Regions from separate parts of the Exiguobacterium sp. JMULE1 genome, predicted to be linked through region 1. Evidence: riboswitches for the same ligand, from Rfam matches in the RefSeq annotation. Region 1 holds a riboswitch; each other region holds the start of a gene.
What was found. A riboswitch is a leader RNA that binds a small molecule or an ion and turns the genes downstream of it on or off. The one in region 1 is predicted to bind S-adenosylmethionine.

Region 1 (3,772 bases):
TGCTCGATAGCGAACACTTCATCCATGCGGGCGGTTCACAGCTCCAAATCAATTCGATTTATGAACCGCGTTGGCAAGAGCATTTCCTCGGATTTAAATCGATGTAAGACAAAAAAAGACGAAGCCGTCGAATTCGACGGCTTCGTCTCTTCTTATCGCAACACGTCAGAATGTCATCTCGACGTATTTCGTTACTTGTCGATCCATCAAGTATAACTCGATCTGTTCACGGTATGCTTTATAATGATCGGATGCGATATGCGCTTCAAGCGCCTCTTCGTCCCGATACACTTCATACAGCATGAATTGATGCTCATCCTCGATCGATTGGTGCAAGGAATAACGTAAGCATCCTTCTTCTTTTTGTGAGGCATGATAGACCGTTTGTAGAATCGGGAAAACTTGATCCGCGAGTCCTGCTTTGATTGTAAGTATAGCGTTGACGACGATTTCTCCCATGTTTCATTATCCCCTTTCGTGATTACCTGTATCTGTACCCATTTTCACGAAAAGACACACGTCAAAGGAGCTTGAAGATGCAAACTCAACTTTTTGAAGCACTTGAACAATTCGAACCGACGATGATCGCGTTACGTCGTGATTTTCATCGACATCCGGAACTCTCTTTCCAGGAAGTCCGCACACCAGAACGAATTGCAAACTTTTACGCGGAGCAGGGCATCCCTTATCAAACAGCCGTCGGAGGTCGTGGTGTCGTCGCGACGATCGAAGGCAAACAGCCTGGTCCGACGATTGCGGTCCGTGCAGATTTCGATGCTTTACCACTTCAAGAAGAGACGACGCTTGCCTTCCGGTCGATCCATCCCGGTGTCATGCATGCTTGCGGGCATGATGGTCACACGGCGATGGTGATGGCCCTTGCTGCTACACTCTATCCGTTACGCGATCAATTGCAAGGAACGATTCGAATCATCCATCAGCATGGAGAAGAGGTCTTTCCTGGCGGAGCCATCCAAATGATCGAAGCCGGCGTCCTCGAAGATGTCGATGCGATTTTTGCGACACATCTCGAAAATGATTTACCAGTCGGTACGATTGGGTTTCGGGAAGGACATACATTATGTGCAATCGACGAATTCGAAATCATCGTTCATGGTCAAGGTGGACATGCGCAAGCACCGCACAAAACAAAAGATGCGCTCGTCGCTGGAGCGCAGCTCGTCTGTAACTTACAGCATCTCGTCAGTCGACGGGTCGATCCGTTCGAGCCGGCTGTTCTCGCAATCGGATCCTTCCATGCGGGAACGGCACCGAACATCGTCACGGGTGAAGCACGCATCGTCGGTGAAATTCGGACGTTCAATGAGACATTGCGGCATCAGCTCCGGCAAGAAGTCGATCTTGTCGCCAAAACGACATGTGCCGGTATTGGTGCCACCTATTCAATCGACTTCACGACTGGTTACCCGGCGCTCTGGAATCATCCGGACGAGACAAAACTTGTTCAGGAAGCCGCTTCTTTCTTACCGGAAACATCCGTCCGGGCACTCACACCAATGATGGCTGCGGATGACTTCGCGCATTATCTAACACATGTCCCGGGAAGTTATTTCTTTACTGGCTCCGGATATACGGACGGTCGCGTCAACTATCCACAGCATCATCCGCAGTACGAAATCAACGAACAGGCGTTGTTGATTGGTGCGAAGACACTCGGAGCGACGGTTTTACGTGCCTTGAAACCTAAGGATTGACTTTATTTCTGTGTGAATGGTATCATCACAACAATGATAACGAATGACATCAACTTCATATACCCTTATCAAGAGTGGACCGAGAGATCTGGATCGATGACGTCCCAGCAACCTGCGCATAGCAAGGTGCTACGACCAGCAAAGCGAAAGCTTTGGTTGATAAAAAGCGGCGACTCCTTTTGCAACCAAGCGAAGGAGTCGTTTTCGTTTTTCTCGCTGTCAGACATACAATGGGAATTTCCCACGGAGAGGAAGAGACGGATGGAAAAAGCAACATTTGCAGGTGGATGTTTTTGGTGCATGGTGACACCATTTGAAGAATTACCAGGAATCGAGGGAATCGTATCAGGTTACATGGGCGGTCACGTCGACAATCCGACGTATGAGCAAGTCAAAACAGGAACGACGGGACATCTCGAAGTCGTCCAAATCACGTTTGATCCGAGCCTATTCCCGTACGAGCGTCTGCTCGAACTCTACTGGCCACAAACGGATCCGACGGATGCAGAAGGTCAATTCCAAGATCGTGGCACGCAGTACGCACCAGCGATTTTCTATCATACGGATGCGCAGCATGAAGCAGCAATCGCTTCCCGTGACGCCCTTGCTGCAAGCAATCGTTTCAAACAACCAATCGTAACGCGGATCGATGCCGCTTCTGAATTTTATCCGGCGGAAGAGTACCATCAAGACTTCCATAAGAAAAATCCAGAACACTATAAAAAAGATCGTGCTGCTTCTGGTCGCGATGCTTTCATCGAGCAGGAATGGAAAGATACGACGACGGTCTAATCACCTCGAACCACATACAGTAGCTGAGACTGATTTCAAACATCTCGTTCTTCCCCTACTTTCCAGTAGAAAGTGGAGGATGACCGAGATGTCACTGGAGTCAGTCTTTTTGTATGTAAACAAATGATGTCTTCTTTACCAACACCCTCACATAAATTTGTAATCGTTTACAAATGAAGTCTTTTGTTTTACGGTTAATAAAAATTAACCGGTTAAAAAGGAGATTATTGCATGGAACAAAAAGCGATTCACATATTAGAGAGCTATGAACAGTTAAAAGTGATCAGTGATCCGTTACGAACAAAAATCCTCATGTTTCTCGTCGAAAAACCACATACGGTACATCAGTTAGCCCACTTGCTGACGTTATCCCGCGCAAAGATCCTCTATCATGTACGAGAACTTGAAAAGCATGACTTGATTCGCCTCGTCCGGACGGAAGAACAGGGCGGCAATCTATTGAAATACTATCAAGCGATTGCTCGAGGCTACATTCCTGCCGATCATCTACTGAACTTCGTCGAGACGAATGAAGCGACCCGGCAGTCGTATCTCGAAGTATTGGACCGAGCAAAGACACGCGTCCTCACCGCTCCAACTACTGCTTTTTCTCCTGTGTCTTCAAACGTTGAAGACTGGATGAGCTTATCGCTTCAAAAGGAACTGACGATGTCTGAAGCCAATTTTCGGCAATTTTCTACCAAATATCGTGCTCTATTGGACGAGTTCACACAGTCCCCTTCACTAGACGAAGAAGATAAAAAACACTTCTATATCATGACGACTGCCTTTGCAATTGATGAACCACTATTTGAGAATGACGACGTCTAAACCGGAGGTGCCATATGCTGCCTGTTGAAATGGATACGCAACAATCGCTGTTTAAAAATCCATCTTTTTTATTTTTATGGGGGTCCGGTATGTGCTCTGCCCTCTCCCTATCAACCTATCTGTTTGTTGAACAATGGTATGTCATCCATACGCTAAACCAGGCGTCATATCTCGGATTCATCCTCATGGCCACCTTGTTACCCCGTATTTTTCTCATGTTATTCGGTGGCGTCCTATCCGATCGCTATAAACGTTCGACGATCATGCGCATCTCGAGCGCTTTACGGATCAGTTTCATTCTCTGTCTTCTCGCATTACTTCATACCGATCAGCTTACATTGCTGACGATTTTAGTATTCGCCTTGCTATTCGGTAGTGTGGATGCATTCTTTTCGCCGGCGAATGCTTCCTTACTGCCTACACTCGTTCCGAAA
Region 2 (3,772 bases), 2.5 Mb from region 1:
TAATAAAATCTGAATGCCTGTCCGAAAAAGGAGGATAACAGATGGCTCAAAAGAATAAAAAGCTATCAAAGGGAGCTTGGCTTAGTATTGGTGCCTTGCTGGTCACACAAGCAGTGAGTCTGTTTTTCAGTGCACGAAAGTCAGGACGTAATCCATGGGTGTGGGGAGGTGCTGGACTCCTTCAGTTTCCACTTCCGGCAATCGCCTATTTGATCTTAGAAAGACAAGCAAAGCAGAAAAAATAACAAAACAGGTCTGATCATAGCGATCGGACCTGTTTTTATGATTAGGAAGAAATTTTTTCTTGCTTCGCAGCTGTCTTCTTCATGCGTGGCAATCCGAAGAAGATGGCGATTGATCCACAAACGAAGAGGAGGAACGGATAGAACAGATACGGAATCAGTTCAGGAGAAGCCGTCTTCGTCAATTCTGCTGCAATCAATAGTTGTGCCCCATACGGAATGATGCCTTGAATACCACAAGAGAAGATATCAAGGATACTCGCTGATTTCTTGCGATCGATTTCATACGTATCGGCGATTTCAGCTGCCAGTGGTCCAGCGACAAGAATCGAGATCGTATTGTTCGCCGTTGCGAGGTTCGTCGCACTAACGAGTGCCGCCATACTGAATTCGGCACCGCGACGCTGTGAAATCTTGCGCGTCAGCGTCTCTTTCAAGTAAGCAATTCCACCGTTGAACGTAATCAAACTGACGAGACCACCCATGAGGAGCGTCAAGATTGAAATCTCTGCCATGCCCATCATTCCTTTTGACATCGAAAGGACGAACCCACTTAAACCGAAGCTATTGTCAATCATACCGATGATGCCAGTGAGCAATGTACCACCGACGAGAACGAGGATGACATTAACACCAAATAGTGCAAGGACGATGACGGCGAGATATGGAATCAATTTGTAGAACTCGAATGCTTTAGCCGTTACCGCATCGCCAGAACCAGAAACGAATGCGAGTAAGATGACCGTCAAGATGGCAGCCGGGAGAACGATCATGAAGTTCGTTCGGAACTTATCACGCATGTTCGTTTTTTGCGTTCGAACGGCAGCGATCGTCGTATCTGAGATGAACGACAAGTTATCGCCGAACATCGAACCCCCAACGACTGATGCTGCTGCGATCGCGACGTTGATGCCTGTTGCTTCATGAATACCGAAAGCGATCGGCGCGAGCGCGGCAATCGTTCCGGTAGATGTCCCCATCGCCATCGAGATGAAGGCAGCGATGACGAACAGACCGCTCATCAGGAGTGACGGAGGTAGGAACGTCAAAGCAGCATTGACGGTCGCATCGATGGCACCGATTGCTTCTGCCGTTCCAGAAAACGTACCGGCTAATAAGAAGATGAAGACCATGATCATGATATCGGGATTTCCGGCACCGGTTGCGATTCGTTCGACCGTTTGATTGATGGATCCTTTCGTTGTGATTGCAGCAAAGATTAAAGCAATCAATGCGGCGATAAGGATCGGAAATTTGTAAAAGTCGTCATAGAAGATCCCGGCTCCGATGAAGAGGACCAGGAATACGACGAGGGGAAGCAGTGCCCATTTGTTAGGCGTGATCGTTTCATTCATTGTTGACACCTCGTTTCTCAAAGGTACAAAAAAAGACCCCTTCGCAAGAAAGAAGGAGGTCTTTATGAAAAAAGACGCTCTTCTTATCTCTCAAGCTTTCGCTTGCTGGATTTGGCACAGTACGAATCAAATCGTCCGCTGCCGAAACATCATTGGGCCAGTCCCTCCGTTTCTCGCGATAAAAAGAAGTCATTCAATTGTTGTAAAACACGTTTCTTACCGTACCGCATTGAGTAACGCGTGTCAACTGTACTTTACTGAAGTGCTTGTTTTAATGTTTGGACGTTTTCTTCCATCAACTTGAAGTACGAGCTGTTTTGTTGCGCTTTCGTGACCGACTCTAGATTATGAATCGTCACGGATTCAGCTCCGATTTCTTTTTGGATGACACGTGCGACCTTCGGTGAGACCGTCTCTTCGAACGCGACGTATTTCAAATCATGCATCCGTGCTTCTTTCACTAAAGTGGCCAGTTGCTTTTGTGACGGTTCATCGGAAGGAGAAATTCCCGCGATCGGCAGTTGTGTGAAACCATATCGTTCTGCGAGGTAACCATAAGCGGCATGCGTAACGAGAAGTTCTTTTTTTGATCCATCAGCGACGGCTTGTTTAAATTGTTCGTCCAATTCATCAGCTTGCTGATCGAACGCTTTTAAGTTTTTCTCGAATGTTGCTTTGTCTTTTGGTACTTCTTTTGATAAAGCAGTTGTAATCGAGTGTGCCATTGCTTTTGCGTTGACAGGGTCGAGCCAGACGTGTGGATCGTATTTTCCGTGGTCATGACCCTCTTCTTCATGCGCATGTTCGTCCGTTGCGTGATCATCGTGCCCTTCTTCTTCGTGAGCATGTTCGTCTTCTGTATGCCCCTCTTCTTCATGTGCATGAAGCGTAGCATCCGATTCTAGCAAGTTGACGTCTTTACTCGTCTCAATGAAGCGGACGTCCGTGCCTTTTAAGCTCTCTTGGATTTTTTTCGAATACGGCTCGAGCGTCGTGCCCGTTAAGAGGAACAAGTCACCCTTAGCAATTTCAGTGAGTTGTTTTGACGTCGGCTCGTAAGAGTGAGGATCTGCTCCAGGTGGGACGATCATCTTGACGTCGACTTGATCACCACCGATTTCGCGGGCAATAGCAGCTGTTGCGAACGTCGATGCATAGACTTCTGTCTGGGTTTTATCTGAAGTCGATGAATCGGTATTCGAACCGCAAGCGGCGAGGACACTTGCACTCGCGAAGGCGATTGTTAAAGCAGGAATAATTTTTTTCATTATATGATACCTCCATTATTAAAACGTAACAATTCCGATTTGGACTTTCTCACTATAGCGGAACGCTGGTGAAGCGTCAAGTAGGAATACCGAGACGTTCGACATCTTTTAAAACGGGGTAAAAGGATAATAAAGTGAAGAAACTGGCACGTCTTTTTGGAGGTGATCAAGTGAAACGTGAAACTGCATGGCTAATGGGGGGAGCTGCATTATTGACGACGGCAGCAGCGGGAGCGAGTATCTGGAACAATTATGGTGCACTACTTCGATGGACCGAACCCGCCTTGCCACTCACAGAAAAACAACTTGCACCGCGGACGCTCACCTACAAACAGGTGGGAGACCGCATCTTACAACTCGATCTCTATTATCCACCAGGAGAAGGACCGTTTCCAGTTGCCATCTATGCACACGGTGGTGCATTCGTTCGTGGAGAGCGCGATGACATGTTCTGCTTTAGTCCAATCGTTGATCGACTACTTGAACTCGGAGTTGCCGTCTGTAGTATTGAGTATCGTTTGTTCGAAGAGGGCAGTTATTTTCCGGATAACCTCGAAGATGTACGGGATGCGTTATGTTTTTTGAATAAGGAAGCAGAGGGTCTTCGAATTCTAAGAGGACGGATGATGGTATGGGGAGATTCAGCCGGAGCCGCACTCATGCTGACGACGGCACTTGCCCCATCTGCTTTCGTTGGTGAGCGCGATGAGCGGCACATGCCATTGATCAGTGGTGTGATCGCTTTATATCCACCGACGAACTTTTTGCTGTTTAATTTCATTCAGACTTGGATTGCCCATATTAAGTTCTACAAGGGGGGACGAGAAGAATGGCGCAAGCTGATGACGCACGTCTCACCCGTCACACATTTATCGTCGGATGCTCCGCCAATCATGCTCTTGCACGG
Region 3 (3,772 bases), 2.4 Mb from region 1:
AAAACGCGAAACGGCATTTTTGAGACGCCTGCAAAAAAGGCAGAGAGTTGGCGGAGACCAGGTATGTAGTAACCGATGATCAAGACCGATTTTCCGTAACGACGAAAACCGGCTTCAGCGGAAAGAATATGTTTTTCTGAGATACGCATTTTCGGTCCAACGCGGTGTAGTAGTGGCATACCGAGTTTTAATCCGAGTAAATAGCTGATCGTCATCCCGATGCAACTGCCGGCGTAAGCGGCGAGAATCGTACCGACGAGTGGTAGATTGCCTTGATGCATCCAAAATCCGGACAAAACGAGCAGGGTCTCATCAGGAACCGGCAATCCCACGATACCACCTGCGAGAAGGACGGAGAGACCAAGGGCACCATATTGGTGCAGGATGTCATGTAAGAGATGATGAATCGGGGACACCTTCTTTCGTGAGAATCTTCTTCTTCAGTGTACAGGAAATAGGGGGCAGTTGGAATGAAAGGACAAAAATTCTAGGGAAAGAAAAAATGAATTTTGATTTCCGGAAGTCAACCCTTTTTCTCGATACCGTTTCGGGCTATACTCGTTAAAGTGACTATTTTTAGAGGACGGTGTCGGACGATGATGCATGTAATAAATCAGTACGGCTGGATCGAAGTAATTTGTGGCAGTATGTTTTCCGGGAAATCGGAAGAGTTGATTCGTCGTGTCAGACGGGCGCAGTACGGCAAACTGCCCGTGCAAGTATTCAAGCCGGCAATCGACGACCGGTACCATGAAGAGCATGTTGTCTCTCACGTTGGCAACTCTGTCGTAGCGATTCCGATGGCGACGAGTCGTGATCTTTATGCGGCAGTAGCAGAAGAAACACAAATCGTCGGGATCGATGAAGTTCAATTCTTTGATGATGAGATCGTACAAGTCATCGAAGCACTCGCACAAGACGGAAAACGCGTCATTTGTGCAGGCCTTGATCAAGATTTCCGGGCAGAGCCATTTGGGAAAATGCCTGAATTACTGGCGCGCGCAGAATTCGTGACGAAACTACAAGCCATCTGTCTTTCGTGTGGGGATCCGGCTTCCCGGACACAACGTTTGATTGATGGGAAACCAGCCAACTATGATGATCCGATCATCCTAGTCGGAGCGTCGGAATCGTATGAGCCACGTTGCCGTCATTGCCATGAGGTACCTGGAAAACCGAAGCCGCTCCAATCGGTGCAGCACCAAGAAAATTAAAAAAAGACGTACCGATGATGGTCGTCCTTTGATGTAGCAGCTATTTGCTTCCATATGGAAACGAATAGCTGTTTTTTTGATTCAGCCTGTTTCTTGCGAAAACTGACACGATTGTTCGATAAAGCGAATCGTCTCACGAACAATCAAATCCTGATCATGATCGAGTGTCGCAACGTGATACGAGTTCAGTAAACAGTAGCTTCGTTTATCATTTGTTCCGATGTGCTGGTGCAGATAATCCGAGCTCGAAGGTGGAACGACGTGATCGGTCGCTGAGTAAAGAATCAATGTCGGTAGAAGGATCGATCCAAGGCGTCCTTTTGTTTCATCCATTAGGCGAACAAGTTCGAACGCACAACGGCTCGGAACAAGATCATAGATGATTTCAAAGGCTGCTCGCTTAATGTCCGGTGCGCCTTCCGGTAAATACTCTGGACCGTCCTCGAACGAAAGTGATTCATAGGATGGAACGGAGAGTGCGGCATTGATCGTAATGATGCCGGCAAACGGAATCCCGTCAGCGGCGAGCGACAGCGCAAGCGTCGCACCCATCGATTGACCGATGACGAAGACTTGATCGCATGTTTCTTGTAAACGTTCATAGCCGTCTTGCAGGCTTTGCTTCCAACATCGAGCAGTCGATTGTTCGAACTCGCGGACGTTCGTTCCATGTCCACGTAAGCGCGGGGCATAGACGGTAAAACCTTCAGCAGCGAATGCCTCACCGACGTCCCGGACACTTTGCGGAGTGGCGTTAAAACCATGACAGATTAGAATGCCGATCGATCCACCTTGAAAATAAAACGCTTCAGCACCAGTCAATACAGGATAGTTCATCATTACTATTTTTCCTCCATTCATGAAAAAAACTCGTCGACGTCACTGCTTGGACGCCCACGAGTTTTTCACCGTATCATCCAAAGCCGCGCTTTGCTGGTCGGAGCACCTTACAAATTGCAGGTTGCCGTGAAGTCATAGAGCCAGGTCTCTCGTTCACTCTTGATAAATATCATATTGGAATTGTCGGAATAATCATTGAAACGATGGTAGCACGACCAAAAATGACTTGTCAAATCTTTCTTGACGAATCGTGATCCGTTCATTAAGCTAATTCATAACTTGTAAATCCATCGATATGCGCCAAATGGATTATTTTTGCAAAGTTGGTTGACTTTTAAAGTTTCGACCCGTAATGTAAAAATTAGTTTTACGACATAAGCAACAACGCAACAACACACATACGAATTTCATACCGCAATACTTATCCAGAGAGGTGGAGGGACTGGCCCTACGAAACCTCGGCAACAGACTCATTATGAGCACTGTGCCAATTCCATCAGACAGATGTCTGAGAGATGAGTGGAGTGGATTCTGCCACTGTGCGGATCCAGGTCTCTTCTTGTTTCTCAAGAAGGGACCTTTTTTGTTGAATGAAGGGGGAAAACGGAATGATTGCATTTCATCAAGTCAAAAAAACGTACGTCACGAAAGATCAGACGATTGCAGCGCTAGACGGTGTCGACCTGACGATCGAGAAAGGCGAAATCTTTGGTGTCATCGGCTTTAGCGGTGCCGGGAAAAGTTCACTGCTCCGCTGTGTCAATCTGTTAGAACGACCGACGTCAGGAACGGTGACGGTCGATGGGGAAGATTTAACGCAACTGTCTCCGAAAAAATTACGCCAAGCAAAACAACGGATTGGAATGATCTTTCAGCACTTCAATCTATTGAATGCGAACACGGTCTTTACGAACGTTGCAAAACCACTCGTTCTCGCAGGCGTCAAGAAAGATGAGATTCGCCGTCGGGTGACGGAGTTGCTCGAATTCGTCGATCTCGCGGACAAGGCGGATCATTATCCAGATCAATTGTCGGGTGGGCAGAAACAGCGCGTTGGTATCGCCCGGGCACTCGCGACGCAACCTTCCGTCCTTTTATGTGACGAAGCGACGTCAGCACTTGATCCCCAGACGACACATCATATTCTTCAGTTATTAAAACGGATCAATGCAGAGTACGGGATCACGATTCTTTTGATTACCCACGAGATGGGCGTCATCCGGGAGATTTGCGATCGTGTAGCCGTCATCGAAGCTGGGAAGCTAATCGAGTCAGGAACGGTCTTTGATGTCTTTTCAAATCCGCAGACCGAGACGGCACGGAACTTTGTACGGTCCGTCATGCATGACGAGATTCCAGCGTCGATTCGTCAGTTGATCGAGTCGCGAAATGCGCATCCAATCTATAAGATTCACTTCCTTGGACATCACACCGGACAACCACTCTTGTCGCAAGTCGCAAAACGCTTCGACGTCGATGTCAATATCCTGCACGGTAGCATCACGGAGTTGCAGGAGACGCCGTTCGGCACATTACTCGTTGAACTGATCGGTGAGACGACAGAAGTGAAACGTGCCTTACACTACATCGATCAGGCACAGGTAACCGTTGAGGAGGTGCTCGCTGATGCTAGTTAACTACAGTGATATTTGGACAGCATTTTTGCAGACGATGACGATGGTATCCGTTTCGCTCTTGTTCTCGACCTTGATCGGCTT

Region 2: linked by a shared signal. The riboswitch ahead of EXW93_RS15015 (Na+/H+ antiporter NhaC family protein) and the one ahead of msrA (peptide-methionine (S)-S-oxide reductase MsrA) in region 1 are both predicted to bind S-adenosylmethionine.
Region 3: linked by a shared signal. The riboswitch ahead of EXW93_RS14460 (alpha/beta hydrolase) and the one ahead of msrA (peptide-methionine (S)-S-oxide reductase MsrA) in region 1 are both predicted to bind S-adenosylmethionine.

Annotation. Positions count from the first base shown of each region.
Region 1 covers NZ_SGWC01000002.1:337,043-340,814, reverse strand. The annotation lists gene EXW93_RS02000 (SH3 domain-containing protein) at 1-107, shown strand, start outside; gene EXW93_RS01995 (putative quinol monooxygenase) at 166-459, opposite strand; gene EXW93_RS01990 (M20 metallopeptidase family protein) at 537-1,715, shown strand; SAM riboswitch class I at 1,778-1,881, shown strand; gene msrA (peptide-methionine (S)-S-oxide reductase MsrA) at 1,977-2,507, shown strand; gene EXW93_RS01980 (winged helix-turn-helix domain-containing protein) at 2,739-3,338, shown strand; gene EXW93_RS01975 (MFS transporter) at 3,353-3,772, shown strand, end outside.
Region 2 covers NZ_SGWC01000002.1:2,846,318-2,850,089, reverse strand. The annotation lists gene EXW93_RS15020 (hypothetical protein) at 42-245, shown strand; gene EXW93_RS15015 (Na+/H+ antiporter NhaC family protein) at 287-1,597, opposite strand; SAM riboswitch class I at 1,678-1,782, opposite strand; gene EXW93_RS15010 (metal ABC transporter solute-binding protein, Zn/Mn family) at 1,852-2,865, opposite strand; gene EXW93_RS15005 (alpha/beta hydrolase) at 3,036-3,772, shown strand, end outside.
Region 3 covers NZ_SGWC01000002.1:2,759,145-2,762,916, reverse strand. The annotation lists gene EXW93_RS14470 (DedA family protein) at 1-416, opposite strand, end outside; gene EXW93_RS14465 (thymidine kinase) at 600-1,214, shown strand; gene EXW93_RS14460 (alpha/beta hydrolase) at 1,296-2,054, opposite strand; SAM riboswitch class I at 2,122-2,223, opposite strand; SAM riboswitch class I at 2,473-2,576, shown strand; gene EXW93_RS14455 (methionine ABC transporter ATP-binding protein) at 2,663-3,691, shown strand; gene EXW93_RS14450 (methionine ABC transporter permease) at 3,681-3,772, shown strand, end outside.